DNA from 4 places in the Ferribacterium limneticum genome. Region 4 is predicted to be linked to each of the others. Evidence: predicted binding sites of a transcription regulator. Region 4 holds the regulator's gene; each other region holds the start of a gene.
What was found. Region 4 encodes sigma-54, which starts transcription at its own class of promoters, with help from an activator protein. Its sites were predicted from a motif close to TGGCACGCTTNCTGCTNA; they were not measured.
Positions count from the first base shown of each region.

Region 1: KI617_RS15220 (CmpA/NrtA family ABC transporter substrate-binding protein) is a predicted target of sigma-54. The motif match lies at 4,946-4,963, and genes of this name have one in related genera.
Region 2: KI617_RS15305 (nitrate reductase) is a predicted target of sigma-54. The motif match lies at 3,789-3,806, and genes of this name have one in related genera.
Region 3: KI617_RS11440 (bactofilin family protein) is a predicted target of sigma-54. The motif match lies at 4,071-4,088, and genes of this name have one in related genera.

Region 1 is NZ_CP075191.1:3,166,113-3,173,821, forward strand. Features, by position in the region: gene KI617_RS15205 (type IV pili methyl-accepting chemotaxis transducer N-terminal domain-containing protein) at 1-1,503, opposite strand, end outside; gene KI617_RS15210 (ABC transporter ATP-binding protein) at 1,645-2,445, opposite strand; gene ntrB (nitrate ABC transporter permease) at 2,458-3,423, opposite strand; gene KI617_RS15220 (CmpA/NrtA family ABC transporter substrate-binding protein) at 3,531-4,796, opposite strand; gene KI617_RS15225 (ANTAR domain-containing response regulator) at 5,093-5,668, opposite strand; gene KI617_RS15230 (sirohydrochlorin chelatase) at 5,686-6,057, opposite strand; gene KI617_RS15235 (response regulator) at 6,275-7,709, shown strand, end outside.
Region 2 is NZ_CP075191.1:3,188,419-3,196,127, reverse strand. Features, by position in the region: gene petA (ubiquinol-cytochrome c reductase iron-sulfur subunit) at 1-545, shown strand, start outside; gene KI617_RS15325 (cytochrome b) at 549-1,850, shown strand; gene KI617_RS15320 (cytochrome c1) at 1,864-2,583, shown strand; gene KI617_RS15315 (glutathione S-transferase N-terminal domain-containing protein) at 2,667-3,263, shown strand; gene KI617_RS15310 (ClpXP protease specificity-enhancing factor) at 3,266-3,700, shown strand; gene KI617_RS15305 (nitrate reductase) at 3,828-6,551, shown strand; gene ybiB (DNA-binding protein YbiB) at 6,570-7,559, shown strand.
Region 3 is NZ_CP075191.1:2,394,560-2,402,268, reverse strand. Features, by position in the region: gene KI617_RS11460 (class I SAM-dependent methyltransferase) at 1-503, opposite strand, end outside; gene KI617_RS11455 (hypothetical protein) at 616-894, shown strand; gene ettA (energy-dependent translational throttle protein EttA) at 1,015-2,679, opposite strand; gene KI617_RS11445 (N-acyl amino acid synthase FeeM domain-containing protein) at 2,801-3,313, opposite strand; gene KI617_RS11440 (bactofilin family protein) at 3,466-4,023, opposite strand; gene KI617_RS11435 (sensor histidine kinase) at 4,379-5,782, shown strand; gene KI617_RS11430 (permease) at 5,772-6,314, shown strand; gene KI617_RS11425 (sigma 54-interacting transcriptional regulator) at 6,311-7,709, shown strand, end outside.
Region 4 is NZ_CP075191.1:4,152,962-4,160,670, reverse strand. Features, by position in the region: gene recA (recombinase RecA) at 1-173, shown strand, start outside; gene recX (recombination regulator RecX) at 166-597, shown strand; gene lptB (LPS export ABC transporter ATP-binding protein) at 594-1,328, shown strand; gene KI617_RS20000 (RNA polymerase factor sigma-54) at 1,356-2,825, shown strand; gene hpf (ribosome hibernation-promoting factor, HPF/YfiA family) at 2,841-3,167, shown strand; gene ptsN (PTS IIA-like nitrogen regulatory protein PtsN) at 3,218-3,664, shown strand; gene hprK (HPr(Ser) kinase/phosphatase) at 3,674-4,609, shown strand; gene KI617_RS19980 (hypothetical protein) at 4,658-4,912, shown strand; gene KI617_RS19975 (adenylate/guanylate cyclase domain-containing protein) at 4,962-5,861, opposite strand; gene ttcA (tRNA 2-thiocytidine(32) synthetase TtcA) at 5,939-6,802, opposite strand; gene KI617_RS19965 (response regulator) at 6,905-7,709, opposite strand, start outside.

The DNA.
Region 1 (7,709 bases), 990 kb from region 4:
CTCGCGGACATCGTCATAACTTTCCTGCACGCCCTCGCGCAACTGGCCAGCCGTTTGCATGGCCTCCTCGGCTCTGCCCTTGCGCAGCGAATCCTGCAGCAGTTGCACCTGGATATTGAGAAAGGCCAGGCCCTGAGCAATCGAATCGTGCAATTCCTGCGCCAGCAGGTTGCGTTCTTCGGAAACCGCCAGTTCCTTCTCGCGGGATTTGAGGCGCTGATTCTCGATGGCCACGCCAAGGTGATGCCCCAGCGTTTCGAGCAGATGCATTTCCTGCTCTGACAAGGCCTGCGGCTGGCGGAAATAGAGGTTATAGACGCCCAGACGCTGCTTGTCGCACAGGATGCTGAAAGCCGTTGCGGTGGCGAAGCCTTCGCGGATACAGGTCCGTAGCCGCATGCTCTCGGGCGGATTGATCGTGGCAAAGGCGGCCGGCCGGGAGCTCTGGAAGACGTCCCCGCAGAGGCAATCGCCGCAATTGATCTCGCCCTCGTTGGCGACAAACTCATCAGACAGACCATCGTGGGTCATCAGGTACAGTTTTTCAGTCTGCGGCAGATACAGGCGCACGGCGCCGGCGTCCGCACCCAGCTTCGTCTTGATGCGGTCGAGAAAGTCCTCGCACAGGGCCTCCAGCGGCGCCGGCTCGCTCAGGAGTGAGGTCATCTCATAGAGAATCCCCAATTCCCGATTGCGCTGCGCCAGGCGGCGGGTTTCTGCTTCGACGCGGTGCTCCAGCGTGCCGTAGGCCGTCTCCAGATGCTCGGCCATCTGGTTGAAGCCTGCCGCCAGCCCGCCCAGTTCGTCGTCGCTGGCGACTGGCACACGCACCGTCAGATCGTTGCCGGTCATCCTTTGCATGCCGGCGTGCAAAACGCCCACCGGACGAATCACCAGGCGGCTGAAATAGCGGATCAGGAGCACCGTGCCCAGGATGGCCAGAAAGACCAGCGCCACCTGGACGCTGCGCAGCAGGTTGGTGTCGTAGGCGTAGCTGCGCTCCATGGCCAGCACCAGTTCGTTGATGTTGCTGACGAAGGGTTCGATCTCGGCAGCAAAGCCATCCGCCGCATTTTCCCGTTCGGCCCGAGCGCCGGCCAGATAGCGCGACACCAGGGGGCGAACCTTGGCCTGCCAGGCCTTGCCGACATCGGACAGGCGATCCTGAACTTCGTAATTGCGCGGCGGCGACAGGGGGCGTATCGGGTCACCCAGTTGCAAATCGCGCAGCACCTTGTCGAAGTGCTTGAGCTCTTCCTCCAGCGCGGCACCGACCGTCGGCTCCTGCGCCCTGGCTTCCAGCCCCCGGGCCATCAGGTGGCCGATGCGGTAAGTCCGCATGCGCTGGCTACCGGCGTCGTTGATCGCCGCAGCAACCCCTTCCAGCTGCCAGGAAATGAGCAGGGTCAGACCAATGGCCGAGGTCGCGACAAGGAAGAAGACGACCAGCATGCCAATGATTTTGTGCGAGAGTTTGCCGGAGAAGGCCAACATCCAGGTCATTCCATGACGAAACCTTGAACCTTAGCCGCGCCCCCCCGGAAATGCAAAGGACCTGCATCAAGAAAAATGCCCGCCAGATTGCGCTGGCGGGCAAAAATCGCTGACAGGAGGGCAGCGACGATGGTGGAGATTAGCGCGGGATCAGGCCGCTATCTTTTCGACATGCGCCTGCTTTTCGTAAAGGAATTCGAGCACCGCAGCGCGGTAATCGATATAGGCCGGATCATGGGCCAGCGTCAGGCGATCGCGCGGGCGCGGCAGATTGACCTGCAGCACTTCGCCGATGGTCGCCGCCGGGCCGTTGGTCATCATCACGATCTTGTCCGAGAGCAGCACGGCCTCGTCCACATCGTGGGTGACCATGACGGTCGTCGCCTTGGTCGCCTCGCAAATTTTCATCAGTTCGTCCTGCAGTTTGGCCCGGGTCAGGGCATCCAGCGCGCCGAAAGGCTCGTCCATCAGCAAGACCTTGGGCTGCATCGACAAGGCGCGGGCGATGCCGACGCGCTGCTTCATGCCGCCGGAGATTTCGTGCGGATACTTGGCGCTGGCGTGATCGAGTCCGACCAGGTTGATGGCGGCGGCGGTGCGCTCCTTCAATTTGGCCTTGCCCTCCTTCTCGCCAAACACGCGTTCGACGGCGAGATAGACGTTCTCGAAACAGGTCAGCCAGGGCAGCAGGCTGTGGTTCTGGAAAACCACCGCCCGTTCCGGACCTGGGCCGGCGATTTCACGACCGTCGCAGAGCAGCACGCCGGTGGTTGGCTTGGTCAGGCCGGCGATCAGGTTGAGCAAGGTCGATTTGCCGCAACCGGAGTGGCCGATCAGTGCGATGAACTCCCCCTGCTTGATGGTCAGGTCGATGTCGCGCAGGGCGACGAACTTGCCCTTCTTGGTGTCGAAGGTCTGGCCGACACGCTCGATTTGGACGAATTTTTCCATGATCTGCACTCCTTAAGACGATTCTTTGGTCAGCTTCTTGGCCAGCAGGATCAGCGCCTGTTCGAGTATCAGGCCGACGATGCCGATGACGAAGATGGCGATGATGATGTGCTCGACCTTCAGGTTGTTCCACTCATCCCACACCCAGAAGCCGATGCCGACGCCGCCGGTCAGCATTTCGGCGGCGACGATGACCAGCCATGCTGTGCCGATGGACAGGCGGATACCGGTCAGCATGTAGGGCAGTACGGCCGGGAAGAGGATCTTGGTGACCACTTTCCACTCGGACAGCGCCAGCACGCGGGCGACGTTCAGGTAATCCTGCGGTACGCGCTGCACGCCTTGGGCGGTGTTCATGATCATCGGCCAGATCGAGCAGATGAAGATGGTGTAGGTGGCGGCCGGATCGGCTTTCTTGAAGACCAGCAGACCGATCGGCAGCCAGGCCAGCGGCGAAACCGGACGCAGCAGGCTGATGATCGGGTTGATCATCGCCGACAGGAAGGCCGAGCGGCCGAGGATGAAGCCGAGCGGAATGCCGACCAGCGCTGCGAAACCAAAGCCGATACCGACGCGTTGCAGCGAGGACAGCACATTCCAGCCGATGCCCTGGTCGTTCGGGCCGTTGCGGTAGAACGGGTCGGCGAACAGCACGGTGGCGGCATCCCAGGTTTGCAGCGGGCCGGGAATGCTGCCCCCCTTCATGGTGGCGATGTACCAGATGCCGATCAGCACCACCATGCCCAACACCGGCGGCAGGATGGCGCGGCCAAGGTTGGCCAGTTTCTCGGCGAACGGCGTGCCTGGCTCGACAGCCGGCCGGCTTGCGGTTTTTTCCATTTTGATTTCCTTGGCGGGAGCAACAGCCGCTTCTACGACGGCGATTTCCTTAATTCCATCCCCCAAGGGGACTTCCTTATGGGCGCGGTCAACCGGAATTTTTGCCCCGAATTCAACATTCATCGTCAGTGCGCTCATGGTTCTCTCCTAAGCGTTGGGTAAACCGTCATTCCCGCAAAAGCGGGAATCCAGGATTAGGCATCTGGATTCCCGGTCAAGCCGGGAATGACGGCGCCGGGTTCGTCTCAAGCCTTTACCTTGAAACCATCGGCGTACTTGGCCGGATCCTTGCCGTCCCACACCACCCCGTCGATCAGCTTGTGGCTGCGCATGTCGCTCTTCGGCAGCGCAACGCCGGCGGCGGTCGCCCCCTGCTTGTAGATGTCGATGCGGTTCACCTGCTTGGCGACAGCCAGGTAGTCCGGGTGGCTCTTCAACAAGCCCCAGCGCTTGTGCTGGGTCAGGAACCACATGCCGTCGCTGAGGTAGGGGAAATTGACCGTGCCTTCGTTAAAGAACTTCATGCAGTTCTTGTCATCCCAGCTCTTGCCGAGACCATTCTGGTAGCGGCCGAGCATGCGGGCGACGATGACCTCGGTGTCAGTATTGACGTAAGACTTGCTGGCGATCGTTTCGGCCGTTTTCTGCTTGTTGGCGATGGAAGAATCGATCCACTTGCTGGCATCAAGGATGGCGGCAACCACGGCGCGGGCGGTGTTCGGGTTCTTCTGCACCCATTCGGCGGTGGTCCCGAGCACCTTTTCCGGATGATCGGTCCAGATGTCCTGCGTCGTCGTTGCCGTGAAGCCGATGTTGTCCATGATGGCGCGGTTGTTCCACGGCTCGCCGACGCAGAAGCCGTCCATGTTGCCGACGCGCATGTTGGCGACCATCTGCGGGGGCGGCACGGTGATGGTCTTGACGTCCTTCATCGGATTGATGCCCTGCGAGGCCAGCCAGTAGTAGAGCCACATGGCGTGCGTGCCGGTCGGGAAGGTCTGGGCAAAGGTGTATTCACGCTCCTTTTTGGCGACCAGCTTGGCCAGGCCGGCACCGTCGATGGCGCCCTTGTCCTTGAGCTGGTTCGACAGCGTGATAGCCTGACCATTGTGATTCAGGCTCATCAACACGTTCATGTCCTTCTTCGGCCCGCCGACGCCCAGCTGGACGCCGTAGATCAGGCCGTAGAGCACGTGGGCGGCGTCGAGTTCGCCGTTGACCAGCTTGTCGCGCACCGAAGCCCAGGAGGCTTCCTTGGTCGGGATGATCTTGATGCCGTACTTCTCATCGAACTTCATGACCGAGGCCATGACGACCGAAGCGCAGTCGGTGAGCGGGATGAAGCCGATACGGACTTCCTTCTTTTCGGGGGCGTCGGAACCAGCGGCCCAGGCACCGCTGCGAACGCCGGGGGGGACCATGGCCATCAGAGAGGCTCCCAAGGCTGTTGAAACAAATTCACGACGCGAAACGCTGGCTGCACGGGCGTCGACGGCTTTTTTATCTTCCATTGCTTGCTCCTTGATTATTAAAATCGAAAAACAAAATGGGCGTCGCATCCTCACCGCCAATCGGCAGCGCGGATGGACGCCCTTGTCCATGAATCGGCTTTCGCTCGACTCTCGCCCGGCCGCCTTTGACCGTGCGTTTTGAATGGACTATTGCAATGGCCGTGCCAGCACTAGTTATTTGGTACTAGTTATTAATAACTACTTTGTTTTCAATCACTTGGTTTGTCTTGCCTCAGGATTTTCACCCCGGAACGCATGCACTGTTGCGGTGCAGCAAGCCGATTTACCGCACAGCCTTAGAGCAGCACCCGCGCCATGTCGATGACGTCGCGCGCCACTTTGGCCATCGACTGGCCGCGTTCCATGGCCAGCTTGCGCATGGCGTGGTAAGCCGCATCCTCGTCGAGGCCGCGCGCCTTCATCAGCACGCCCTTGGCCTTGTCGACCAGTTTGCGGTCGGAGAGCTTCTTCGAAATCTCATCGAGTTCGCGGCGCAAGGCTTGGGTATCCTCGAAACGCGCCCGCGCCACCTCGACGATGGGCTTGATCCGCTTGGAATCGAGACCATCGACGATATAGGCCGACACCCCCGCCTTGACGGCATCGCGGATGGTTTCCTGGCCGTCTTCCTGGGTGAAGATCACCACCGGACGCGGCATGTCCTTGTTCATGGCCGCCAGGTTTTCGAGGGTATCGCGGCTCGGGCTGTCGGTATCGATCAGGATAACGTCGGGCTGCAGGCGCTCGACTTCAGCCGTCAGGTTTTCGGAGCCGGCCAGAATGGCAGCGACTTGATAACCGGCAAGCGCAAGCCCGGCGCAGATTTCGCCGGCACGGGAACGGGATTCATCAATAACGAGTACGGTAAGCATGGTTTCTATCTAGCAAGCTACAGGCCAGCCACCTCCAGCGCAGCCGTCGCCATGGCCTGAACCACCAGTTCATGCTCGCCGATGGCATTGCCCAACGAGAATTCCACCTGGGGGTACTTTGCCCGCAACGTCTCCATCATCTCCGGCGTTTCCTTCTTCAAATGACCGCCGCGCGCCACGAACATCGGCATCACGACAATCTTGTCGGCCCCCGCCTCGATCAGCTCGACGGCCCGCTCCGGTAGCGTCGGGGTCATGAATTCGAGAAAAGCCAGTTCGACCGGTACGGTCGTCATGCGCTGGCGGATAGCGGCCTGGACGCGGCGCATGGGATTGGCCCATTCCGGGTCGCGGGCGCCGTGGGCGAAGAGGATGAGAGCTGTAGTCATGGCAGATTTTCCGTTTCAAAGTCAGGCGGCCTGTGCGCTCGCCGGGAAGGCGGCGACATCTTAACCGCAGGCCGAAGCTTAGACGCGCAAAGCCAGGAAAAGCTCTCGCAAGATGCAAGGAAAATCCGCCGATTGGGTGGTGCACTTTGGACTGCCTTGGGCTAGGATGAAACAGCATCAAGCAACGCTTGAATAATGGAAATTACAGGGAAAAAAGATGCAGAAGTCATCAGATTGGCAATTGCATTTTTCGCGCTGGCTGCTCGTTCTGGCCTGCCTGCTCGGCATGACTTGCTCAGCCGCGCAGGCTGCTGACGCCGATGCATTCAAGACCGCCGGCCGGGTGTTGCATGTCGTCACCGACGACAATTATCCGCCTTACCTGTTCCGCAATTCGGCTGGCGAGCCCGAGGGCTATCTGGTCGACTACTGGCAGCTCTGGGAAAAGAAGAACGGCATCAAGGTCCGCCTGACCGCAACCAACTGGGCAGAGGCTCAGCAAATGGTCAAGGATGGCCGCGCCGATGTCATCGACATGATTTACCGGACGCCACCGCGCGAAGCGTTCTACGATTTTTCATCGCCCTACGCCAACCTCCCGGTGGTCATCTACAGCCATGCCACGATCACCGGCATCAGCGGCGTATCGACGCTGCACGGCTTTCTGGTCGGGGTCCAGGCGGGTGACGCGTGCATCGACAAACTGGCCGAAAAGGGCATCACCAATCTGCGCGTTTACCGGAATTACGCCGAGCTGATCGCCGCGGCCCAGCAGGCCGAGATCAAGGTGTTCTGCCTCGACGAACATCCGGCCAATTTCTATCTCTACAAGGCCGATGCCGAAAAAAGCTTCCTGAAAGCCTTCGAGCTCTATCAAGGCCAGTTCCATCGTGCGGTCAGCAAAGGCAAGCTCGAGACGCTGCAAGTTGTCGAACGGGGCATGCAGGCGATCAGCGCCGATGAAGAAGCCGCCCTGCACAAGAAATGGTTTGGCACGCCGCTCGATATCGGCGCCTACGGACGTTATCTCGGCTGGGGCGTTCTTGTCGCCCTGCTGCTGGGCACCGTGCTGCTGCTCTGGAACCTGACGCTGCGCCGACAAGTTGCCGCCAAGACCGAGACACTCAAGCAGACCTTGCAGAAGTTGCAGGAGGCCCACCAGGTCACGCAAAAAGCTCAGGAAAACCTGGCGGCCACCTTGCAGGCGATTCCCGACCTGCTCTTCGAACTGGATGCCGACGGCCGCTACATCGATATCTTTGCCAAGCAGGAAGCCCTGCTGGCCAGCCCGAAGGAAGACCTGATCGGCCAACGGGTCGATGACATACTGGCCGGCGACGCCGCGCCCATCGCCAAGGCGGCGATCAGCGGCGCCATCGAACATGGCAGCGATTACGGCCGGACGATCTGCCTGGAGATCGGCGACAAGAAACACTGGTTCGAACTCTCGGCGACGCGCAAGGCGCCGGAAGCGGATGGCAGTTGCCACGTCATGGTGCTGTCGCGCGACATCACCCAGCGCCGGGAAGCCGAGCAGGCTTTGCTCAAGGCCAAGGAAGAAAGCCTCCAGGCCGAGCGGGACAAGCATTTCCGCGCCATCTTCGATGCCGCACCGGTGGCGCTTTCCTTTGTTCGAGACAATGAAGTCACGC
Region 2 (7,709 bases), 960 kb from region 4:
CCGCAGCCGTGGGCGGGGCGGGCGCAGTTGCCGCTCTCGTGCCGTTCGTCTCCAGCTTGCTTCCATCCGAGCGAGCCAAGGCGGCAGGCGCTCCGGTCGAAGTCGATATCAGCAAGCTTGAGCCGGGTCAGATGATGACCGTCGAGTGGCGGGGCAAGCCGGTCTGGATTATCAATCGTACCAAAGACATGCTGGATACGCTGCCCAAGCTGGCCGATGCAGTGGCTGATCCGAAGTCGGAAAAGGATCAACAGCCAGCGTATGCCAAGAACGATACGCGTTCTGTCAAGCCGGAAATCATGGTCGTGGTTGGCATCTGTACTCACCTCGGTTGCTCTCCTTCGCAGAAGTTCAAGAAGGGTGCAGAAGAAGGCATGACTGCGGATTGGCTGGGCGGCTTCCTCTGTCCCTGTCATGGTTCGACCTTCGACTTTGCTGGTCGCGTTTACAAGTCGAAGCCTGCCCCGACCAACCTTGAAGTACCGCCGCACGTGTATCTCGCCGATACCCGTATTCTGATCGGCGAAGACAAGAAGGGAGCATAAGAAATGGCTGCTGGCAATTTCGAAAAATACAAGTCCGATGGCTCGCTGGCTGGTAACGCGCTGGAGTGGGTCGATGCCCGCTTCCCGGCGACTGCCATGTGGAAGGGCCACCTGTCTGAGTACTACGCCCCGAAGAACTTCAATTTCTGGTATTTCTTCGGCTCACTGGCGTTGCTGGTTCTGGTCATTCAGATCGTCACCGGTATCTTCTTGGTCATGCACTACAAGCCGGATGCAGCGCTGAACGCCAATGGCGTGCCGGTTGCCTTCGCTTCCGTTGAATACATCATGCGTGATGTGCCGGGGGGCTGGCTGATTCGCTACATGCACTCTACCGGTGCTTCGGCCTTCTTCATCGTGGTTTACCTGCACATGTTCCGTGGCCTGCTTTACGGTTCCTATCGCAAGCCGCGCGAGTTGACCTGGCTGTTCGGCGTAGGCATCTTCCTGTGCCTGATGGGTGAAGCTTTCTTCGGCTATCTGCTGCCTTGGGGCCAGATGTCGTACTGGGGCGCACAGGTTATCGTCAATCTGTTCTCCGCGATTCCGCTCATTGGTGGCGATCTCTCCCTGATCATCCGTGGTGACTTCGTGGTTGGTGATGCGACGCTGAACCGCTTCTTCTCCTTCCACGTGATTGCCTTCCCGCTTGTCCTGATCGGCCTGGTTGCTGCGCACGTTCTGGCACTGCACGAAACAGGGTCGAACAATCCGGATGGCGTCGAAATCAAGGCCAACAAGGACGAGAACGGCATTCCGCGTGACGGCATCCCGTTCCACCCGTACTACACGGTCAAGGATATCGTCGGCGTGATCGTCTTCCTGATGGTCTTCTCGGCAGTGATGTTCTGGGCACCGGAAGGTGGTGGTTACTTCCTGGAAACGCCGAATTTCTACCCGGCTGACCCGTTGAAGACGCCGCCGCACATTGCACCGGTTTGGTACTTCACGCCGTTCTACTCGATCCTGCGTGCTGTGACCTACCCGCTGTTCGGCCTCGATGCCAAGTTCTGGGGTGTGGTCGCCATGGGCGCTTCGGTTGTGATCTTTGCGTTCCTGCCGTGGCTGGATCGTAGCCCGGTCAAGTCGATCCGCTACCGTGGCCCTATCTACAAGACCCTGCTGACCATCTTCGTCATCTGCTTCTTCATCCTCGGTTATCTGGGCACGTTGTCTCCGTCTCCGATGGGCGAGCTGATATCGCAGATTTGTTCGGTGTTCTACTTCGGATTCTTCCTTGCTATGCCCTGGTGGTCCCGGATGGACAAGTTCAAGCCGGTTCCCGACCGTGTGACGTTCAAGTGAGAGGATGCCTAAAATGAAAAAATTCCTTATCGCATTGCTCTTCGCGCCGATCATGGCATTCGCCAGCGGCAGCACGGCCCACATCGACAAGTGGCCGGGCTCCGTTAGCGACAAGGCTGCATTGCAGAACGGCGCCAAGCTGTTCGTCAATTACTGCCTGAACTGCCACGGTGCTTCTTACCTGCGCTACAAGAACCTGCTGGACTTGGGTTTGACCGAGCAGCAGGTCAAGGAAAACCTGATGTTCACGTCCGACAAGATCGGTGAACTGATGCGGGTTGCCGCGCGTTCCGACGAGCAGAAGCTGTGGTTTGGCGCTACCCCGCCGGACCTGACCATCGTTGCCCGTGCCCGTGGCGAAGCCGGCAATGCCGCGGCTGGTGCTGACTGGCTCTACACCTACCTGCGTTCCTTCTATCGTGACGAAAACCGTCCGACCGGCTGGAACAACGTGGTGTTCGAAAACGTTGGCATGCCGCACGTCCTGTACGGTCTGCAAGGCCAGCAAGTGCTGAATCACGAAACGCACAAGCTGGAACTGGCTGTCCCGGGCACGATGGCACCGGCTGAATTCGACAAGTCGGTTTCCGATCTGGTCGGCTTCATGGTCTGGATGGGCGAGCCGCAGCAGGAGTTCCGTCGGACGTTGGGCTTCTTCGTTCTGGCCTTCCTGGCAGTCCTCTTCGTTGTTGCTTACGCACTGAAGAAGGAATACTGGAAAGACATTCACTGATCCTTCGCGGATTAGCTAACGGCATCGCGGGTTTGGCTTCGGCCAGCCCCCGGTGCCGAATCTCATTTTGAGGGTTACCACAAATGATGAACCTCTACTCGGGTACTACTTGCCCCTTTAGCCATCGCTGCCGCATTGTCCTGTTCGAAAAGGGCATGGACTTCCAGGTGATCGATGTCGACATGTTCAACAAGCCGGAAGAGATGGCGGCGATCAATCCGCACAATCGGGTGCCGGTGCTGGTCGAGCGTGATCTTGTCTTGTTCGAGCCGAACATCATCAACGAATACATCGACGAGCGTTTTCCGCATCCGCAACTGATGCCGGCCGACCCGATCATGCGCGCCCGCGCTCGCCAGTTGCTGGTTGGCATGGAACGCGAAATCTTCTCGTTCATGGAAGTGATCGAGAAGAACGGCAAGACCGCCGACAAGGCGCGTCAGGAAATCAAGGCTCGTTTGACCGAGATCGTGCCGATTTTCAACAAGCAGAAGTTCATGCTGGGCGATGAGTTTTCCATGCTCGACGTGGCCATTGCTCCGTTGCTGTGGCGTCTGGACCATTACGGTATCGACCTCGGCAAGGCTGCTGCCCCGCTGATGAAGTACGCCGAACGCATCTTTAGCCGTCAAGGGTTCATCGATGCGCTGACACCGTCCGAAAAGGCAATGCGCAAGTAAGCATGGAGCTTCCGTCTACCAAGCCTTATTTGCTGCGCGCCCTGTGGGAGTGGTGCTGCGATAACGGGTTTACGCCGCATATCGCAGTCGAAGTCGATGAGCGGACTCGCGTCCCGCGCGAGTTCGTTCGAGAAGGTCAGATCGTCCTGAATCTGGGCCCGACAGCGACCAACAAGTTGCAGATCGGGAACGATTATGTCGAGTTCCAGGCTCGCTTCGGCGGGGTGGCGCGCGAACTGTCGGTGCCGATCGAGCGCATTTCTGCCATTTACGCACGAGAAAATGGCGCCGGAATGGCCTTCGAGGTTGATGGCGAAGAAGCGATGGCCGACGAGACCTTCGTTGAGGCAGTCGAATCCGATGTGGTCTCTGATGAGCCACCAACTGAGCCGCCACGCCCAGAAGGAGGGCGTCCCAAGTTGCAACGCATCAAATAGGGACGCCTGCCGCAGTCGATGCACCAGAAAGGGGATATTCCGTCGGGGGATATCCCTTTTTTTTGTACAAGTCCATGATTTTTATAGGTGGCATGGCTGTTGCTGATGGCATGCCGGAAGGAAAATCATGCGAACTGAAGTTAAATCTACCTGTTGTTACTGTGGCGTCGGCTGTGGCGTACTGATCGAGACCGAGAATGGGGTTGTCACCGGCTTGCGTGGTGACCCTGAACATCCGGCCAATCGTGGGCGCTTGTGCACCAAGGGTGCGACCCTTAACCAGACGATGGCTCCGACCTATCGTCTGCAGTTTCCGGAAAAGCGCGCTGTCCGTGGCCAAGCCGGGCAGCGACTCAGTTGGGAAGTGGCGCTTGACGAAGCGGCGGAGCGCTTTGCCACCACCATTCGGGAACACGGTCCTGACTCGGTGGCCTTTTACATTTCCGGCCAATTGATGACCGAAGACTATTACGTCTTCAACAAGCTGGCCAAAGGGCTGATCGGCACCAATAACGTCGATACCAATTCGCGTCTTTGCATGTCGTCGGCGGTGGCTGGCTACAAGCAGACGCTGGGGGCCGATGCACCTCCCTGCAGTTACGCAGACATCCTTCAGGCCAAGGTGATCTTCATCAGCGGCGCCAACCCCGCCGTTGCTCACCCGATTGTTTTTCGCTACATCGAAGATGCCAAGGCGGCCAACCCGCATCTGAAGATCATGGTTGCCGACCCGCGGCGTTCGGAAACCGCCGAGATCGCTGATCTTCACTTGCCGATAAAGCCAGGCAGCGACATTGCACTGTTCAACGGCATGCTGCATGTCCTGATCAATGAAGACCTGGTGGACCGGGCCTATGTCGAGGCGCACACCAGTGGCTTCGAGGCGCTGGCAGCAATCGTCAAAAATTACACGCCGGAGAAGGCGGCCGAGCTCTGCGGCATACCGGCTGGCGATATCATCAAGGCAGCGCGCTGGTTCGGCCAAAGCGGCGCTTCGCTTTCGCTCTACTGCCAAGGGCTGAACCAGTCAGCGCACGGCACGCACAACAATGCGGGAATCATTCATTTGCATCTCGCCACCGGCCAGATCGGCAAGCCGGGCGCTGGACCGTTCTCCCTGACCGGGCAGCCAAATGCCATGGGTGGGCGTGAAGTCGGCGGCTTGTCCAACCTGCTGTCGGCCCATCGTGATCTGGCCAACCCGGTGCATCGGGCCGAGATGGCCTGTTTCTGGGGTGTGCCCTTCGTTCCGGCCAATCCGGGAAAGTCGGCGGTCGACCTGTTCAAGGCGTTGAAAACCGGTGAAATCAAGGCAGTCTGGATTGCCTGTACCAATCCGGCGCAATCCCTGCCGAATCAGGCCGCTGTACGCGAAGCGCTGCAATCGGCTGAATACGTCGTGCTTCAGGAGGCCTACGGCAATACTGACACGGCCGATTACGCCGACTTGCTGCTGCCGGCCAGCGGCTGGGGTGAGAAGCACGGCACGGTAACCAATTCCGAGCGCTGCATCAGCCGCGTGTTGCCAGCGGTCAAGGCACCCGGGGAGGCGCGCCACGACTGGGAAATCGTTGTCGATTTCGCCCGGCGCCTGGGCCAGAAACTGGACCACGCGGCGGCTGAGCGCTTGTTTCCCTACGCCGATCCCGAAGCCATCTTCAACGAACACCGCGAATCGACACGCGGCCGTGATCTCGACATCACCGGCCTCTCCTATGCGCTGCTTGAAGCGCAAGGGCCGCAACAGTGGCCGTATCCGGAAGGCGCCAGCGCCGGCAAGGTCCGTCTTTACGAGGATGGCGTTTTTCCGACATCGGATGGCAAGGCGCGCTTCGTAGCGGTCGAACATCTGCCGACCGCCGATGCCACCTCGCCAGAACTGCCGATCAGTCTGCTTTCCGGGCGTATGCGCGACCACTGGCATGGCATGAGCCGGACCGGCACCGTGCCGCGTTTGTTCAATCTTGAGGATGAGCCCTTGCTCGCCATGCACCCCTGCGACATGCGGCACCGGGGCCTGGAGTCCGGGGATCTGGTCAAGGTCAGTAATGGCCGTGGCGAGATGGTTGTTCGCATCACGGATCGGCCCGGGCTGCTCAAGGGGCGTGCCTGGATGCCGATGCATTGGGGCAGCCAGTTCATGAATACACCTGGCGCCAACGCCCTGGCTTGCGATGTCATTGATCCTTATTCGAAGCAGCCCGAGTTGAAGCATGCGGCGGTGCAGATCGCGAAACTGGATCTGCCCTATCCGCTGGCGGTGGTACGTCGTTGCAGCAGCCAGTCGGAAGCCCTGGCACTAATGCAGCGTGCCCGCAGCGCCCTCGGTCATTTCCCTTACGCCACAGTCGGTCTGTATGGTCGGAAGAGCCCACTGGTGGTCTTCCGGGCGGCGAGCGAGGCACCGACTCCCGAAAATCAGATCGTCGAAATAGACCGTCTGTTCGGCTTGGACGGCAACGATGGGGCCATTGTCTATGCCGACGCAAAGCGCCAGGTGAGCAAGAAGGCCATTGCGCTTGAGGGGCGTTTGCTCGGCGTCCGGTTGGCCGGTGAAACCCTGGCGCAGGCCTGGTTGAAACAGGCGATGGCCGAGGACGAGCTCGATGCCAGCCTGATCCGCTTTGCCTTGGCGCCATCGGCCAAACCGCCGGTGACCATGGTGGCGCGCAACATCATCTGCAAGTGCGCCGATGTCAGCGACGTCCAGATCAGCAAGGAACTGGAAAGTGGGGCAGATTTGCCTAAACTTCAGGACAAATTGAAGTGTGGGACTTTCTGCGGCTCGTGTGTGCCGGACATCAAGCGCATGCTGGCCGAACATGATAAAAAAGTTGCGGCGGCAGCCTGACCGCGACCGGAGGAGACTATGAGTTACGCACACTACATCAGGGAAATCGGGCGCGGGGCCGAAGGCTCGCGGGATTTGACCAGCGAGGACGCGCAGCAACTCTATGCCGCCATGCTCGATGGCGGCGTGCCCGATCTTGAAATGGGCGCCATCATCCTTGGCTTGCGGGTCAAGGGCGAGTCGCTCGAAGAAATGCTCGGCTTCCTGGCGGCCATCGACGAGCGCACACACAAGCTCGAAATACCGCACGGCCGGGTTCGTCCCGTCGCCTTGCCGACCTACAACGGCTCGCGCAAGGAGGCCAACCTGACCCCCTTGCTGGCACTGCTGCTCCAACGCTTTGGCGTACCGGTGGTCGTCCACGGCTTGCTCGAAGGTTACGGGCGGGTGACGACGGCCCAGATATTCCGCGAACTCGGCGTCATGCCCATGGCCTCGACCACCCAGGCGCAGATCGCGCTCGATGAAAAAGGCCTGGCCTTCCTGCCGCTCAGCGCCATGTGCCCCGGGATTCACAACCTGCTCGCCCTGCGCAGCCGGATGGGCGTTCGCAACAGTGCGCACAGCCTGGTCAAGCTGATCAACCCGTGTCATGGGGATACCGTCCTGGTCGCCCCGGCAACGCATCCTGATTTTATCGATCTGATGCGCGACATCCTGCTGGCCAGGGGGCAGCGCGGCTTGTTGCTGCGGGGCACCGAAGGCGAGCCTTTTGCCAACCCCAAGCGTCGTCCGCGTCTTGAATTTACCCATGACGGGGTGGTCGATACCTTGTTCGAAGCCGAGCACGAGAGCCTGCGTGCGCTGCCGAACCTGCCGGAAGCGGCCGATGCCGTCAGCACGGCCAAATGGATACGGCGCGTGCTCGACAAGCAGATTCCCATGCCCAAGCCCCTGGCCAATCAACTGGCCTGCCTGCTCTACGCCAGCGGCTATGCCGAAGATTTCAACCAGGCCAAGGCCATTGTGGCAGTTGAGGCAACTGGCCTACTGATGGGCGGTAACTGAGCCACAAGCTGCACCGCGCTGGTATCCGGCGCCCTGTTTTGGTGCGAGCATTTTTCGGCTCTTGCCGGAAAACCACAATAAATCAGTCTTCTAGCTAGCTGGCACACTGATTGCAATAACACCATCGGAACAGCGAACTCCCCGCCAACG
Region 3 (7,709 bases), 1.8 Mb from region 4:
CAGCAAGGGACGAGGACGATATGGCGGGCGTTGCGGGTCAGGGCGAAACGGATGGCGTCGTCGGTGGCTGTGTTGCAGGCGTGTAGTGCGGTGACGACATCGACGGTCTCCGGCAGTTCGCTGGACGACAGCGAATCCTCGACCGTGCAGGCCATGAAGCGCATCCGCGGAAAGCCAAGCCGGGCGGCCAGTTCGCAGGATTTTTCAACCAGTTCGGCGCGGGTTTCGATGCCGACGATCTCGCCGCTGGCACGTTCCTTGAAATAGAGATCGTAGAGGATGAAACCGAGGTAGGACTTGCCGGCCCCGTGGTCGACCAAGGTCTCGGCGCCATCCAGCAGTGGTTCGATGAATTGATAGAGGTGATAGACCTGCTTGAGCTTGCGCCGCGTGTCCTGATTGAGCTTTCCATCGCGGGTCAGGATGTGTAGTTCCTTGAGTAATTCAAGGGACTGGCCGGGGCGGATTTCCGGGATGGCGGCAGGTGGTTTTGGCGTCTTCATGGGGCGCAATTATCGCATTCAAAGTTCTATTGAAATTGTGTCAACCGAATCAAAGTCGGGTCGTTATTAGGCTCATGGTGATCAAACACCGCAAACCTACGGAGAGTGAGAAATGGGCAGTCTGAGCAATGAATCCTTCGAGCAGTTTCTGGATTCCCTGAAGAAAGCCGGTATTACAATTTCCAACGAAGTCGAACTGCGCGAGCGTTTGGCTGAAGCACAACGGTGGCGTTTCGCCTTCCAGACCCTGGCCGCCAACGGCAAGACCATCGGAATCTGCTTTGAAGATCATTCCGAAGGCCGCAATGAAGCCGAGATCGACCGTGCGTTCAACGAATTCCAGTTTTCCGAAAAGAGCAAGGCGGTTTTCTCAGCCAGCCTGAAGCACTAAAATCCACATACACCGGTTTTGAGCCTCGCATTGGCGGGGCACGAAAGAAGAACGGGCGCCGAAATGGCGCCCGTTTTGCATTGGGGCTCCGCAATGATTCGTTGCGGTGCCAGCCCGGAATCAGCGGGTAATCGGCTTGTAGCGAATCCGCTTCGGCTTGGCGCCTTCTTCGCCCAGGCGACGGCGCTTGTCTTCCTCGTATTCTTGATAGTTGCCGGTGAAGAAGTTCCACTGCGAATCGCCTTCGGCGGCCAGGATGTGCGTACAGATTCGGTCGAGGAACCAGCGATCGTGCGAGATAACCATCGCGCAGCCAGCGAATTCGAGCAGCGCATCTTCCAGCGCACGCAGGGTTTCGACGTCGAGGTCGTTGGACGGTTCGTCAAGCAGCAGCACATTGCCGCCGGCCATTAGGGTCTTGGCCAGGTGCAGGCGACCGCGTTCGCCGCCGGAGAGGTTGCCGACCTGCTTGCCCTGGTCGGCGCCCTTGAAGTTGAAGCGGCCGATGTAGGCGCGCGACGGCATCTCGAACTTGCCGATTTGCAGGATGTCGCTGCCCTGAGCCAGCTCTTCGAAAACGGTCTTCGTGCCATCCAGGCAGTCGCGCGACTGATCGACGTAAGCCATCTTGACTGTCGGGCCGACGATGACTTCGCCGGAGTCCGGTTGTTGCTGGCCGGTAATCATCTTGAACAGCGTCGATTTACCGGCACCGTTCGGACCGATGATGCCGACGATGGCGCCAGCCGGAATGTTGAAGCTGACGTTGTCCATCAGCAACTTGTCGCCAAAGGTCTTGGTGACGCCGTTGAACTCGATGACCTTGTCGCCCAGTCGCTCGCCGACCGGAATGAAGATTTCCTGCGTTTCATTGCGCTTCTGGTATTCCTGGCTGGACAGTTCCTCGAAACGAGCCAGGCGGGATTTCGACTTGGCCTGACGCGCCTTCGGATTGGAACGAACCCACTCCAGTTCCTGCTTCATCGCCTTCATGTGGGCGTCGATCTGCTTGTTTTCCGTTTCCAGGCGGGCTTCCTTCTGCTCCAGCCAGGAAGAGTAATTGCCCTTGTACGGAATGCCGTGGCCACGGTCGAGTTCGAGAATCCACTCGGCTGCGTTGTCGAGGAAGTAGCGGTCGTGGGTGACGGCGACGACGGTGCCCGGGAAGCGGACGAGGAACTGTTCGAGCCATTCGACCGATTCGGCATCGAGGTGGTTGGTCGGTTCGTCGAGCAGCAGCATGTCGGGCTTGGCGAGCAGCAGCTTGCACAGCGCGACACGGCGCTTTTCACCGCCGGATAGCACGCCGATCACGGCATCCCAGGGCGGCAGGCGCAGCGCGTCGGCGGCCAGTTCCATCTGGGCTTCGGTGTCGGAGCCGGCGGTAGCGATGATCGCCTCCAGGCGGGCCTGTTCTTCAGCCAGCTTGTCGAAATCGGCTTCCGGGTCGGCGTAGGCGGCATAGACCTCATCCAGCTTGGCCTGGGCCTGCATCACTTCGCCGAGCGCCGATTCAACTTCCTCGCGCACGGTCTTGGCCGGGTCGAGTTGCGGTTCCTGCGGCAGGTAGCCGATGGAAACGCCGGCCAGGTGTTGCACTTCGCCGTCGTATTCCTTGTCTACGCCGGCCATGATCTTCAGGACGGTGGACTTGCCCGAGCCGTTCAGGCCGAGCAGGCCGATCTTGGCGCCGGGGAAGAAGGAGAGGGAAATATCCTTGATGATCTGACGCTTGGGCGGGACGATCTTGCTGACGCGCAGCATCGACATTACATATTGAGCCATTCGCTTGCCTGTCTTTATGAGTGAGTTTTTTCGATGCGCGAAGTCTACGGGGCTTCAATGCAAATGACCAGCCTCCCGGATACCGGGGGCTGGCCATTGTTTGTTTGGGTAAAGTGAAAAACTAGAAGTGAAGGTTGCCGAGCGTGCGATGCAGCAGGATGGCAGGTGCCTCGACGCGTGGGCAGGTACGGAGTGTTCCGACCTGGGTAAAGCCAAGCTGCCGACGGTAATAGCCGGCGTGGCGGGGATTGACTTCGATGACGACATCGGTCCCGCCAAAAACAGCCCTGGCGTACTGATAGGCGGCCTTGAAGAGTGACTGCATCAATTCCGGGTCGTGGCAATCAAGATCAACCGCCAATCGAGTCACTTCGCAGATCACCTTGGCTGGTTTGCGCAGCCTGGACATTTCCTGAGCGTAGAGCGCATCGGCCAGTAGTCCGGAGCCCGAGTCACGCGAAGCGGTCAGGGTCGCGACCAGTTCACGATCCAGCCAGGCGCCGAGCGTGACGTGGTTTGGATCGTCAAGCTGATGGCGGGGCGGAGAAAGTCGGTAACCGCGCCAGGAGTACATGCGGCGAACCAGAGCGCCGCAGGCACGATGCTGCTGATAGGTCACTGCCGGGGCGATCATCAGTTCCTGCGAACCGGAATCTGCGCACGTGCCATTACCCAAGCCACTTATGTCAGGCAATAAATGGGCGCCCAAGTGACCTTGCGGGGGAGGAAATTTCGGAGGTACTACATGATGCATGGATTGCATTTTATGGTCTGCCTAAAATGTAATCAACCAGCAACGGCGCTGAGGGCGATTGCCGGTTCGTCCCGATGGTAGAACTGGCCTGGCTTTTCGGCAGAAAGTGCGTTGATGTCGCCACACAATTCACCGCCTTCGTCGATGACCAGCTTGCCATAGCGAATCTTGCCGCTGACCCGGCCGGTGGCGTGAATGATCAACTGGGAGCGTGCGGTCAGTTCGCCGTCGAAGCTGCCATGAATTTCCGCGATGTCGATGCTGACCTTGCCGGAAAACGAGCCCTTATCGGCAATACGGATTACCCGGCTGTCCATGGTGGCTTCGACGCGACCTTCGACGACCAGGGTGTCGCAATCGAGAATCTCGGCACCCTTCAGCTTGACGTCGGGGCCGACGATCAGGCGGGCACCCATGACGTTTTCGGAGGCGGTGGTGGTCTCCGGTTTTTCAGGGGGGGTTGGCGTTGCTGCCGGGGCAGGTGATTCGGTGACCGGTTTCAGGCTGGCTGCGCTTGAGCCGAGGATGCTATTGACCTCCTTGCGGGTGATGCTGTCATTGCGGTTTGTGATGCTGGGTTTGTTGAACATGAAAACTCCCGTTTTGAGGTTTGCGATGATTTGGTGTCCCGGGAGCTATTGCGATAAGCGTGCCATGAAACAAAAATTTAATATAAACAATAAGTTATAAAAATTATTTAAACTTGTATATTGAAATGAATGGCCCTGCTGTCGTGAAATGGCGACAGGTTTATTTGGCATTACCCGGAAACGTGACTAGGCTATAAGAAATAGCTGTCGTCAAAATGCGACAAAACTGTAATTGTCTGTTTCTTATCGATAATTTATTGCAGGACAGGGCGTTTCTGACTCGTTCGCGATGCCTCGTTCAATTAGGGGAATGATCGATGCGGTTTACACTGGGAGTTTCCAAATCAGTACGCAAATGAATCGAATTTCCTTTCGCCAGGGCATGCTGCTTGGCTTTGCACTGATCGTTTTGCTGCTTGGCGGCGCCGCCGTGCAAAGCTGGCTGGTGGTCGAGCAGCTGGTTGAGCAAAGTCGCCGTGGAAGTGAGCAGGCCATTCAGTTGACGGCCGCCATTCAGGAATTGGGGGAGCGTACGGTCGATATCGAACGTAGCGCGCGCCAGTATCTGGTGCTGGATAACCCGGTATTTCGCCAACGCTTCGACGAACATCTGACGCAATCGCTGGCGGTGGTCGATCGGCTCGATGGCATGGCCGCCGAACCGCTGCTTCCTTTGTTGGGCGGTTGGCGCATGGTCGCCGAGGCGTTGCGCAGTGGCCTGGAACAAAACATCCCGCAGGCCGAGATCATTCCGCTGCTGGCCCGCATGGCCGAATTGAACGACTTGCTGAAGCAGGGTGGGCAGCGCTGGATCGAGGCGCAGAACCGCAAATCGCTGGACGAACTTGAAGTCAATCGGCTTCGTCTTGGCGGGCGGATCGGCTTGGCCTTGCTTGGGGCATTGCTGGTGGCGCTGGCCATAGGCTGGTGGCTGGTGCGCCCGGTGCGCCATCTCGAACAGGCGATCATCCGGCTTGGCGCCAGTCGCTTTGACGAAGCGGTCAAGGTCGGCGGTCCGGCCGACTTGCGGCAACTGGGCAAACGGCTCGACTGGTTGCGGCAACGCCTGGCCGAGCTGGAATCCGATCGCGAGCGGGCCTTGCGCCACGTGTCACATGAGCTGAAAACTCCTTTGACTGCCTTGAAGGAGGGCATTTCGTTGCTCCGTGAAGAAGTTCCGGGGCCTCTGGCTTCCGGACAGCGTGAAGTGGTCGAGATCCTTCAGCACAATGTGCGTGGCCTGCAGGAGCAGATTGAAAGCCTCCTGACCCTTAACGCGGCAGCCTTCGAGGCACGTCGCCTGCAGATCGCCCCGGTCAGGCCGCGCAAGTTGCTGGCCTCGGTGGCGCAGCGCCGCGAACTGCACAGCCAGTCACGGCAGTTGAATATCGTTGTCGAGGCTCCTGAAGAGCAGGCCATGCTCGATGCCGAGAAAATGACGGTCGTCCTCGACAATCTGTTGTCGAACGCCATCGATTTCAGTCCGGAAGGTGGCGAGGTCCGTCTGGTGGCTTCGCATGCCGAGGGCCTCTGGCGCTTTGAATGCATCGACCAGGGGCCGGGCATTGCCGATGAAGACCGGCAGCGGATCTTCGATCCCTTCGTTCAGGGCCAGCGCGAGGCTCCTGCGCCACGCCAGGGCAGCGGTGTCGGCCTGTCCATCGTGCGCGAACTCGTCCGAGCCATGGGCGGTGCGGTCTATCTTCTCCCGCAGGCTGCGGGCGCCCATTTTTGTGTGGAAATACCTGATGAGCAGTAATAGCAAAATATCTTTCCTCAAGCTGGTTGCGATTTGTTCGCTAGCCTTGGCGATTGCCGGCTGTACGAGTGCGCCGGTTGTCAAAAAGCCGGTCCGCGTTGATGAAACGACGCCGGAAGCGGCCCTGATTTACAACCACGGCCTGAACAAAATGACGGCAGCGGAACTTGGCCGTGAGCGCATGGTGCTCAATGCCGTGCCGCAGACACCCTATACGCAGGTCAGGATGGCGATGTGGCTTGGCCACCCGCGTGTGCAGCAGGATCTGGGCAAGGCACTCGCCCTGCTCGACAACGTGCTCAAGTCCAGCGATCCGGCGGCGACACCATTCCATCCGCTGGCCCGCTTGCTTTCCGACAACTACATCGAGCGCGCCAGGCTGGAAAGCCAGCTCGACAAGCAGGGGCAGCAAATGAAAGAAAGCCAGCGCAAGGCCACCGAACTCCAGGAAAAACTCGACAGCCTGGCCGATATCGAACGGACACTGACCCCACGCTCACGGACGACACGCCCCGAAGGAGTCAAGCGATGATCGCGGCGCCGGCAAAGGCGGTCGGCGCCCATGTGCTGGTGGTCGATGACGATGAGGACATCCTCCGCTTGCTGACTATGCGCCTGCGGGCGAGGGGGTTCCGGGTATCTGCGGTCGGCTCGGCCGAACAGGCGCTCGCCCAGATCGCAGTCGATCCGCCGCGGCTCGTTGTCAGCGATGTTCGTCTGCCCGGTCTCGATGGTCTGGCATTGTTCGAGGAAATCCGGCGCACGCGGCCGACCTTGCCGGTCATTCTGCTCACGGCGCACGGCAATATTCCTGATGCCGTCGATGCCACCTCCCGTGGTGTCTTTGGCTACCTGACCAAGCCTTTCGACAGCCAGATCCTGCTCGAAAAGATTGATCGCGCCCTGCAGCTATCGGCACCAACGCCGCATGTCGGCGAACTGCCACCAGTGACTGCCGAGGCAGACGATGCCTGGATGGCCGGCGTTATCTTCCGCAGCAGCCGCATGGCCGAGTTGATGGCTGAAGCGCGCATGATTGCTGCCTCCGACGCCAGCGTGCTGATCCGTGGCGAAAGCGGCTCCGGCAAGGAGGTGTTGGCGCGAGCCATCCACCGGGCCAGTCCGCGCGCCAAGGGGCCGTTTATCGCCATCAATTGCGGGGCCATCCCCGAGCAATTGCTCGAGTCGGAATTGTTCGGCCATGCCAAGGGCGCCTTCACCGGCGCAGCCACCAACCGCGTCGGCCTGTTTCAGGCGGCCAATGGCGGCACGCTCTTCCTCGACGAAATCGGCGACATGCCGCTGGCCCTGCAGGTCAAGCTGCTGCGCGTGTTGCAGGAGCGCGTCGTCCGGCCGGTGGGCACGACCAAGGCCGAGCCGGTGGATGTCCGTTTGCTGTCGGCCACCCATCGCGATCTCGATGCCGCCATGGCGCAAGGCCAGTTCCGCGAGGATCTCTACTACCGCCTCGATGTCGTCTCCCTGACCCTGCCGCGTCTTGATGAACGGCGAGAAGACATCCCGCTGCTCGCTTCCCATTTCGTCCAGATACTCGCCGGCAAGTACGGCAAGCAGGTCAATGGCTTCGCCCCGGAGGCGCTGGAGGCATTGGCTACTGCCGCCTGGCCGGGCAACGTCCGGCAGCTCTTCAATGTGGTCGAACAAAGCTGCGCGCTGACCTCGACGCCATTGATCCCACTGACCCTCGTCCAGCGCGCCCTGCGTGTGCCGGCCATGGATGCCTTGACCTACGCCGACGCCAAGCAGCGTTTCGAGCGCAATTACCTCGTTCAGCTACTCAAGCTGACCGATGGCAACGTTGCCGATGCAGCACGCATTGCCGAACGCAACCGGACAGAGTTCTACCGTCTGCTGCAAAAGCATGACCTGACCCCGGCGATGTTCCGCAGTGACAGCGAGGCGATGG
Region 4 (7,709 bases):
CCGGCGCCTGGTACGCCTACAAGGGCGAAAAGATTGGCCAGGGCAAGGACAACGCTCGCGAATTCCTGCGCGCCAACCCGGAAATTGCCCAGGAAATCGAAGCGGCGATCCGCGAGGCTGCCAGCACCAACGTGATCAAGCCGGTCAAGGCGGCCAAGGCTGCGGATGCCTGACCTGCGCGTGCGCGCCCTGCAACTCCTGACCCGGCGAGATTATTGCCGGGCCGAGTTGAAGGCCAAGCTCGCGGCACACGCCGAGTTCGAAGAAGAACTCGACGGCGTGCTCGACACCCTGCAGGCCGAGCGCCTGCTTTCCGATCACCGCTACGCCGCCCAGCGCGTCGTGGCGCGGGCCGGTCGCTACGGCAACGCCCGCCTGAAGCAGGAACTTCGGCAAAAAGGAGTCGGCGATGACGACATCGCCGCCGCCCTGCCGGAGGCAGGCGACGAGACCGACCGTTGCCGGGCCATTTGGGCCAAAAAATTTGGCCACCTCCCAGAATCTGCCGAAGAACGTGCCAAGCAGATGCGTTTCCTGCAATATCGCGGTTTTTCCGGTGATGCGATTCGCCGGGTGATGCGCGGAGTCGATCAATGAATACCCTAGTCGCCAAACTCTCGGCCAACAACCTGAAGAAACGCTACAAGACGCGGACCGTCGTCGAAGACGTTTCCTTTGAGGTCAAATCCGGCGAGGTCGTCGGTTTGCTCGGCCCGAACGGTGCCGGCAAGACGACCTGTTTCTATATGATCGTTGGCCTGGTGGCGGCCGATGGCGGCGAGGTCTACATTGACGACAACCGTCTGACCCACCTGCCCATGCACAGCCGGGCTCGGCTCGGCTTGTCCTACCTGCCGCAGGAAGCCTCGGTTTTCCGCAAGCTCAACGTCGAGGAAAATATCCGCGCTGTCCTCGAACTGCTCAAGCTCCCTGAAGCTGAGTTGAACGACCGTCTGGAAGGCCTGCTCAATGAACTGCATGTCGGGCATGTTCGCCACGTCAATGCCTCGGCATTGTCTGGTGGCGAGCGCCGGCGGGTTGAAATTGCCCGGGCGCTGGCTACCAACCCGCGATTCATCCTGCTTGACGAGCCGTTTGCCGGCGTTGATCCGATCGCCGTACTCGAAATCCAGAAGATCATTCGCTTCCTCAAGGAGCGGGGCATCGGCGTGCTGATTACCGACCACAACGTCCGTGAAACCCTCGGCATCTGCGATCACGCCTACATCATCAACGCCGGAAACGTACTGGCCGCTGGACGTCCGGCCGAAATCGTTGATAATGAAAGCGTACGGAAGGTTTATCTCGGCGAGCATTTCAGGCTCTGACCGACAGACCCGACCCGACACTATCCGATGAAGCCTGCCCTCCAGCTAAAACTATCCCAGCATCTGGCGCTGACCCCTCAGCTCCAGCAGTCGATCAAGCTTCTTCAGTTGTCGACTGTCGAGATGCAGCAGGAAATCGAGCGTTACCTGCTCGAAAACCCAATGCTGGAACGTGAAGACGAGCACGCTGGCGAGAGTTTCTCATCCGCCCAGCAGTTCGATGCGCCGCAAAGCAGCGAAGGCGAACGCGAGCAGAAGGTTGAGCGGGAAGAACGGGATGCCCGCGAAGAGCGCGAGCAGGATGTTCCGTCAGCCCCATCCGAAGTGGACGATGATCGCTGGTCTTCCGATGCCGGTACCTTCACCGGCGCCGGGCGCGACGAGGACGACGATAGCGATTCCCGCGACATCCATGCCGCCAACGTCAGTCTGCGCGACCATCTAGGCTGGCAGCTGGGCATGACCCAGGTGTCGGAGCGCGACCGCAGTCTGGTGCGCTTCCTGATCGAAGCGCTCGACGACGATGGTTATCTCTCGGCGACGCTGGTCGAACTGTGGGAAACCCTGCCGCCGGAGTACGAAATTGAAATCGAAGAGCTGGAAATCGCCTTGCGCCATATCCAGAATTTCGACCCGATCGGCATTGGCGCCCGCAGTCTGCAGGAGTGTCTGACCCTGCAGCTCAAGGTCTTGCCGGAGAGTGCGGAGCGAACGCTGGCTCTCTCCATTGTCGACAAGCATCTCGAACTGCTGGCTGCCCGCGATTTCGCCAAGATTCGTCGCCTGACCGGCTGCGATGACGAGGCCTTGAAGGCCGCGCACAGCCTGATCACCAGCCTCAACCCGCGGCCGGCGGCCGGCTATGCCCAGATTGAAGCGCGCTACATCACGCCGGACGTGATCGTGAAAAAGCTGAAGGGCAAATGGACTGCCTACATCAATCCCGACGCCTATCCGCGACTGCGCATCAACCGCCTGTATGCCGAGATTCTCGCCAAGCAGCGGCGCGGCAACGGCAACCTGTCCACGCAATTGCAGGAAGCGCGCTGGCTGATCAAGAATGTCCAGCAGCGCTTTGAAACCATACACCGTGTCACGCAGACCATCGTCGACCGCCAGCGCCAGTTCTTCGAACATGGCGAAGTAGCCATGCGGCCGCTGGTCTTGCGTGAAATTGCCGATATTCTCGGCCTGCACGAGTCGACCGTATCGCGGGTGACCAGCCAGAAATACATGGCGACACCACGCGGTATCTTCGAACTGAAATACTTCTTTGGCAGCCATGTCGCCACCGATACCGGTGGTGCCTGTTCTGCCACGGCCATCCGGGCATTGATCAAGCAGTTGATCGCTGCCGAGGATGGCAAGAAGCCCTTGTCGGATAGCCAATTATCCGAAATACTAGGCCAACAGGGAATCGTAGTTGCCCGACGGACGGTTGCCAAATACCGCGAGTCGCTCAATATCCCCCCGGTCAATTTACGCAAGACCCTGTAGAGAGAGGAGAAAAAAGTGAATCTGCAGATTAGTGGTCACCATATCGAAGTTACCCCCGCCCTGCGCGAATACGTCGAGAACAAGCTGGATCCCGTGATCCGTCATTTCGACAAGGTAACCGGCGTTAACGTCGTTCTGTCCGTCGAAAAGCTGAAGCAGAAAGCGGAAGTGACTGTGCACGTGCCTGGCAAGGACATGCATGCCGAAGAATCCGGTGACGACCTTTACGCCGCCATCGATGCTCTGTTCGACAAGCTGGACCGTCAGGTTCAGAAATACAAGCAAAAGGTTCAGGATCACCATCGCGGTGACAAGCCCGGACTGATTGCCGCTGACGAATAAGCGCCGACCGGCCGCAGCACTGCTGCGGCCTCGCTTTACTACCCACCCCTATGAACCCTCTTATCAATCTTCTGACCGCTGATCAGGTATTGCTCAATCTTGAAGCGGGCAGCAAAAAACGGGTTTTCGAACAGGCTGGCATGCTTTTCGAAACCCGACTCGGATTGGCGCGCTCAATCATATTTGACAGCCTTTTCGCACGTGAAAAACTGGGCTCTACCGGGCTGGGTCAGGGGGTTGCCATTCCCCATGGCCGGATCAAAGGCCTCAAACAGGCTGTCGGCGCCTTTATGCGCCTGGCGAACCCGGTGCCATTTGATTCACCCGATGGCCGCCCGGTCGATCTTCTTTTTGTGCTGCTCGTTCCCGAGCAGGCTACCGAAGAACACCTGCAGATTCTCTCGGAACTGGCCCAGCGTTTTTCCGATCGTGCCTTCCGTGAAAAACTGCAGGCTGCCTCTGATCCCGCGGCCGTCGTAACACTTTTCCAGGCCTGAGCCACGTTCGTGCGCCACGTCAACCTTGTTCAGCTCTATGAGGACAATCGCGACAAGCTGCTGCTGAACTGGCATATCGGCCAACAGTCCGACCGCCGAATCGAAATCAAGGGGTCAAACAACTACGGTGCTGATCTGGTCGGCCATATCAACATCATTCACCCCGAACGCCTGCAGGTCCTTGGCTTGGCAGAGTATGAATGGGCGATGCGCATTGGCGAGCGCCGGTTTGCCCAGATGCTCTCCGACTTGCTCGGCGCGCAGCCACCGGCCGTCATTGTCGCCGATGGGCTGACGCCACCTCCCCTGGTGGAGGAAACCTGCCTGCAGTCTTCGACGCCCCTGATCTTCTCGCCAAAACCCTGTTCGGCCGTAATTGACCTGCTGCGAATCTACCTTTCGGCGCGTCTCGCCGATACGGTCAGCCTGCACGGCGTCTTCATGGACGTTCTTGGCATGGGTGTGCTGATCACCGGTGATTCGGGGGTCGGCAAGTCCGAACTCGCACTGGAGCTGATCTCGCGGGGCCACGGCCTGGTGGCCGATGATGTGGTCGAGATGGCCCGGATTGCGCCGACGACCATCGAAGGTCGCTGCCCGGGAATGCTGCGCGATTTTCTTGAAGTGCGTGGCCTCGGTTTGCTCAATATCCGGACCATTTTCGGTGAGACTGCATCACGCCGGAAAATGAAGCTCAAGTTGATCGTGCATTTGCAGAAAACCGCGACGGCGGCGGATGCGCCAAGGCTGCCGCTCGATGCCCAAACGCAGGAAGTGCTGGGCGTTCCGGTCCGCAAAGTCGTCATTCCGGTGGCTGCCGGGCGGAACCTGGCGGTACTGCTGGAGGCTGCTGTCCGCAATACCATCCTACAGTTGCGCGGCATCGATAGCCTCCAGGATTTCATGGATCGTCAGCAGCGCATGATGCTTGACGATGATGCATGAATGGCTGATAGTACGTTGGCGTATTTCATTCAACCAAGGGGACATTCAATGAAGAAACTGATCGCTCTGCTGCTCGTCACATTCTCTGCCACCGCCGTTTACGCCGCTGACGATTGCGCTGCCCGTGCAGCCGAGAAGAAACTGGCTGGTGCAGCCAAGAACAGCTTCATGAAGAAGTGTACGGCTGATGCAGCACCAGCGGAAAACGCTGCCTGTGCCGCCACCGCCAAGGAAAAGAAGCTGGCCGGCGCTGCCAAGAACAGCTTCATGAAGAAGTGCACGGCTGACGCTGCCGCCAAGTAATCCACCTGGATTGAGTCGTTTCGGCCATCTGCGGATGGCCGAATTCCGTTTACAGCTGCTCGAACTCGGCGATCTCGGCGGCCGGGTCGTTGCCCGAGTTTCCGAAACTGATGCGGCCCCTGCCATCCAGCTGCAGCTCGTGACGGCGGACCATCACTTCCTGACGGCCTGATAGGGCGATGAAAGTGCCATTCGTGCTTGAGTCGACCAGGTAAAAGCCATCACCCCGCCTTTCAATGCGGGCATGCTGGCGCGAGGCTTTGCGGTCATCAACGATCAGTTTGCAGTTGAGGTCACGGCCAATGGTCAGCACCGGTGTTTTTTCATCGACCAGGAAAGCCTTGCCATGATGGCGGACGCACAGGCGTTCGACCGGCAACAGGCTGCTTGGCCCAAAAGTGGAGTGCGGGTAGGAGCCGCCACCTTGGTAGCTGGGCCAGTGAATCTGGAATAACGGGAGCGCGATTGTATTTTCGTTGACGGTACCCAGATCCGGCATGGCATCGGTGGTAATGACGCCCGGCTGCGGGAGTTCATCGACCAAAACCGAACTACACAAAATCTGGTCACGACGGGCAATGCCGGCGATTCGTGCTGCCGTAGCTACAGCGGGACCATTCAGTTTTTCGCCACTTTCGGTGACCAAACCGCTGTGCAAGCCGATGCGGATGGTCAGCTTGAGTCCGGAAACCGGCGGCAGGTCCGCAATGCGCTGCTGCATGTCGATCGCTGCCTGGCAGGCTTCTTCGGCCGATTCAAAGGCGGCCAGCAACTCGTCACCGACGATCTGGATGGTTCTGCCTTTGTAACCATCGATCGAGCGCTTCATGCGCTTCAGGCAACGCTCCACTGCGTGCATTGCCTCCTTGTCGCCCAGCCGCTCGAATAAAGCAGTGCTGCCGGAGACGTCGGCGAACATGACGATCAATTTGCGTTGGGTGGAGCTCATGGGCTGCCGGCAACCTGATTTGGAGATTTAAGATTGTATCGAACTTTTATTATATGATGAGTCGCTCATGAAGCGCATTATGCGTTCTGGCTTATCGGAATCATGCCGCTGATCGGCATCTCCGGCGCATCGAAGGCGATATCGCCTTCGTCGACCGGCGTATCCAGCGTCAGGCCCCGAAAATCGAATAAATCGGCATCGGCGAGATGGGAGGGCACAACGTTCTGCATCGCGGTGAACACGGATTCTGTGCGACCGGGGTAGCGTTTATCCCATTCCTGCATCATCTCCCGGATTTTCTGACGCTGCATGTTGTCCTGAGAGCCGCAGAGGTTGCACGGGATGATCGGAAACTCCATGCCGCGGGCAAATTTTGCAATATCCGCTTCCGCACAATAGGCGAGCGGGCGGATGACGACATGCGACTTGTCATCGGTCACCAGTTTCGGGGGCATGGCCTTGATTTTCCCGCCGAACAGCAGGTTCAGGAAAAGGGTGTGCACCATGTCGTCGCGATGGTGTCCCAGCGCGATCTTGTTGGCCCCCAGTTCCTTCGCCGTACGGTAGATGATGCCGCGGCGCAGTCGTGAACAGAGCGAACAGGTGGTCTTGCCTTCTGGGATCTTTTCCTTGACCACGGAATAGGTGTCGGCCTCGACGATGCGGTATTCGATGCCGATCGACTCGAAGTAGGCTGGCAAGATATCGGCGGGAAATCCTGGCTGCTTCTGGTCGAGATTCATCGCGATCAGGCGGAATTTGACCGGTGCCCGCTGCTGCAAGGCCATCAGCATGGCGAGTAGCGTGTAGGAATCCTTGCCGCCGGAAACGCAGACGAGAACGGTATCGCCATCTTCGATCATGTTGTAGTCCATGATCGCTTTGCCGGTCCGGCCTTCAAGATATTTGCGCAGTTTTTGCAGGGTGTTCGAGTTAGTCATGGTGCCAATGGAAAGAAGTCTGGTGCGGGCGCTGAAAGGCCGCCCGGAAAAAATGGCAAGTTTACCTTGTGCCCCTGTTCAAGCTGAGTATTTTCGTGCTCGCTAAGGTATCTGTGTGTAGGCCAGCAGTTTTTCCTGCAACTCCCTGACCTTGATCGGTTTTGCCAGATAGTCATCCATGCCGGCCGCCAGGCAGGCATCCCGGTCATCCTGCATGGCAGCCGCAGTCATCGCGATGATTGGCGTGCGAGGCAATTGCTTTTCTGACTCATTGGCCCGGATACGCTGCGTTGCTTCAATGCCTCCCATGACGGGCATCTGCATGTCCATCAGGATCACGTCGAAGGATTGGCTGGCCAGGAGGTCGATGGCTTCCTGCCCATTCTGGGCCAAGGTACCCTGATGGCCCCATTTGGTGAGCAGACCGAGTGCCAGTTTCTGGTTGGTCGGATGATCTTCGACGAGCAGGATGTTCAGGGCGCGTTGTGCTTCGCGCAGCGAGTGGCGTGTCAGTAACGGACTGGCTGCTGGTGATGGCGTATCTGGGCGCTGGTCGAACAGGCGGCCGAGGGTGGCAAGCAGTTCGTCCGACGAAATCGGCTTGGCAAAGAAACCGGCGATTCCCGCTTCCTGGCAGCGCAGAGCATCGCCACGCAGGGCGCCGGAGGAAAGCATCAACATCGGCGGCAAATCGGGATGCTCGGTGTGCAGATGGTGAGCCAGCTCATAGCCATCCATCCCGGGCATCTGGGCGTCGAGCAGGATGCAGTCGAATTGCGTGTTTTTCTCTCGCATCAGCGCCAGCGCCACCTCTCCGGAGTCGGCTTCACGGCAGCTGACATGCATGGCAGCGAGCATGCCGCGGAGAATGCGCCGGTTGGTAGCATTGTCATCAACGATCAGCATG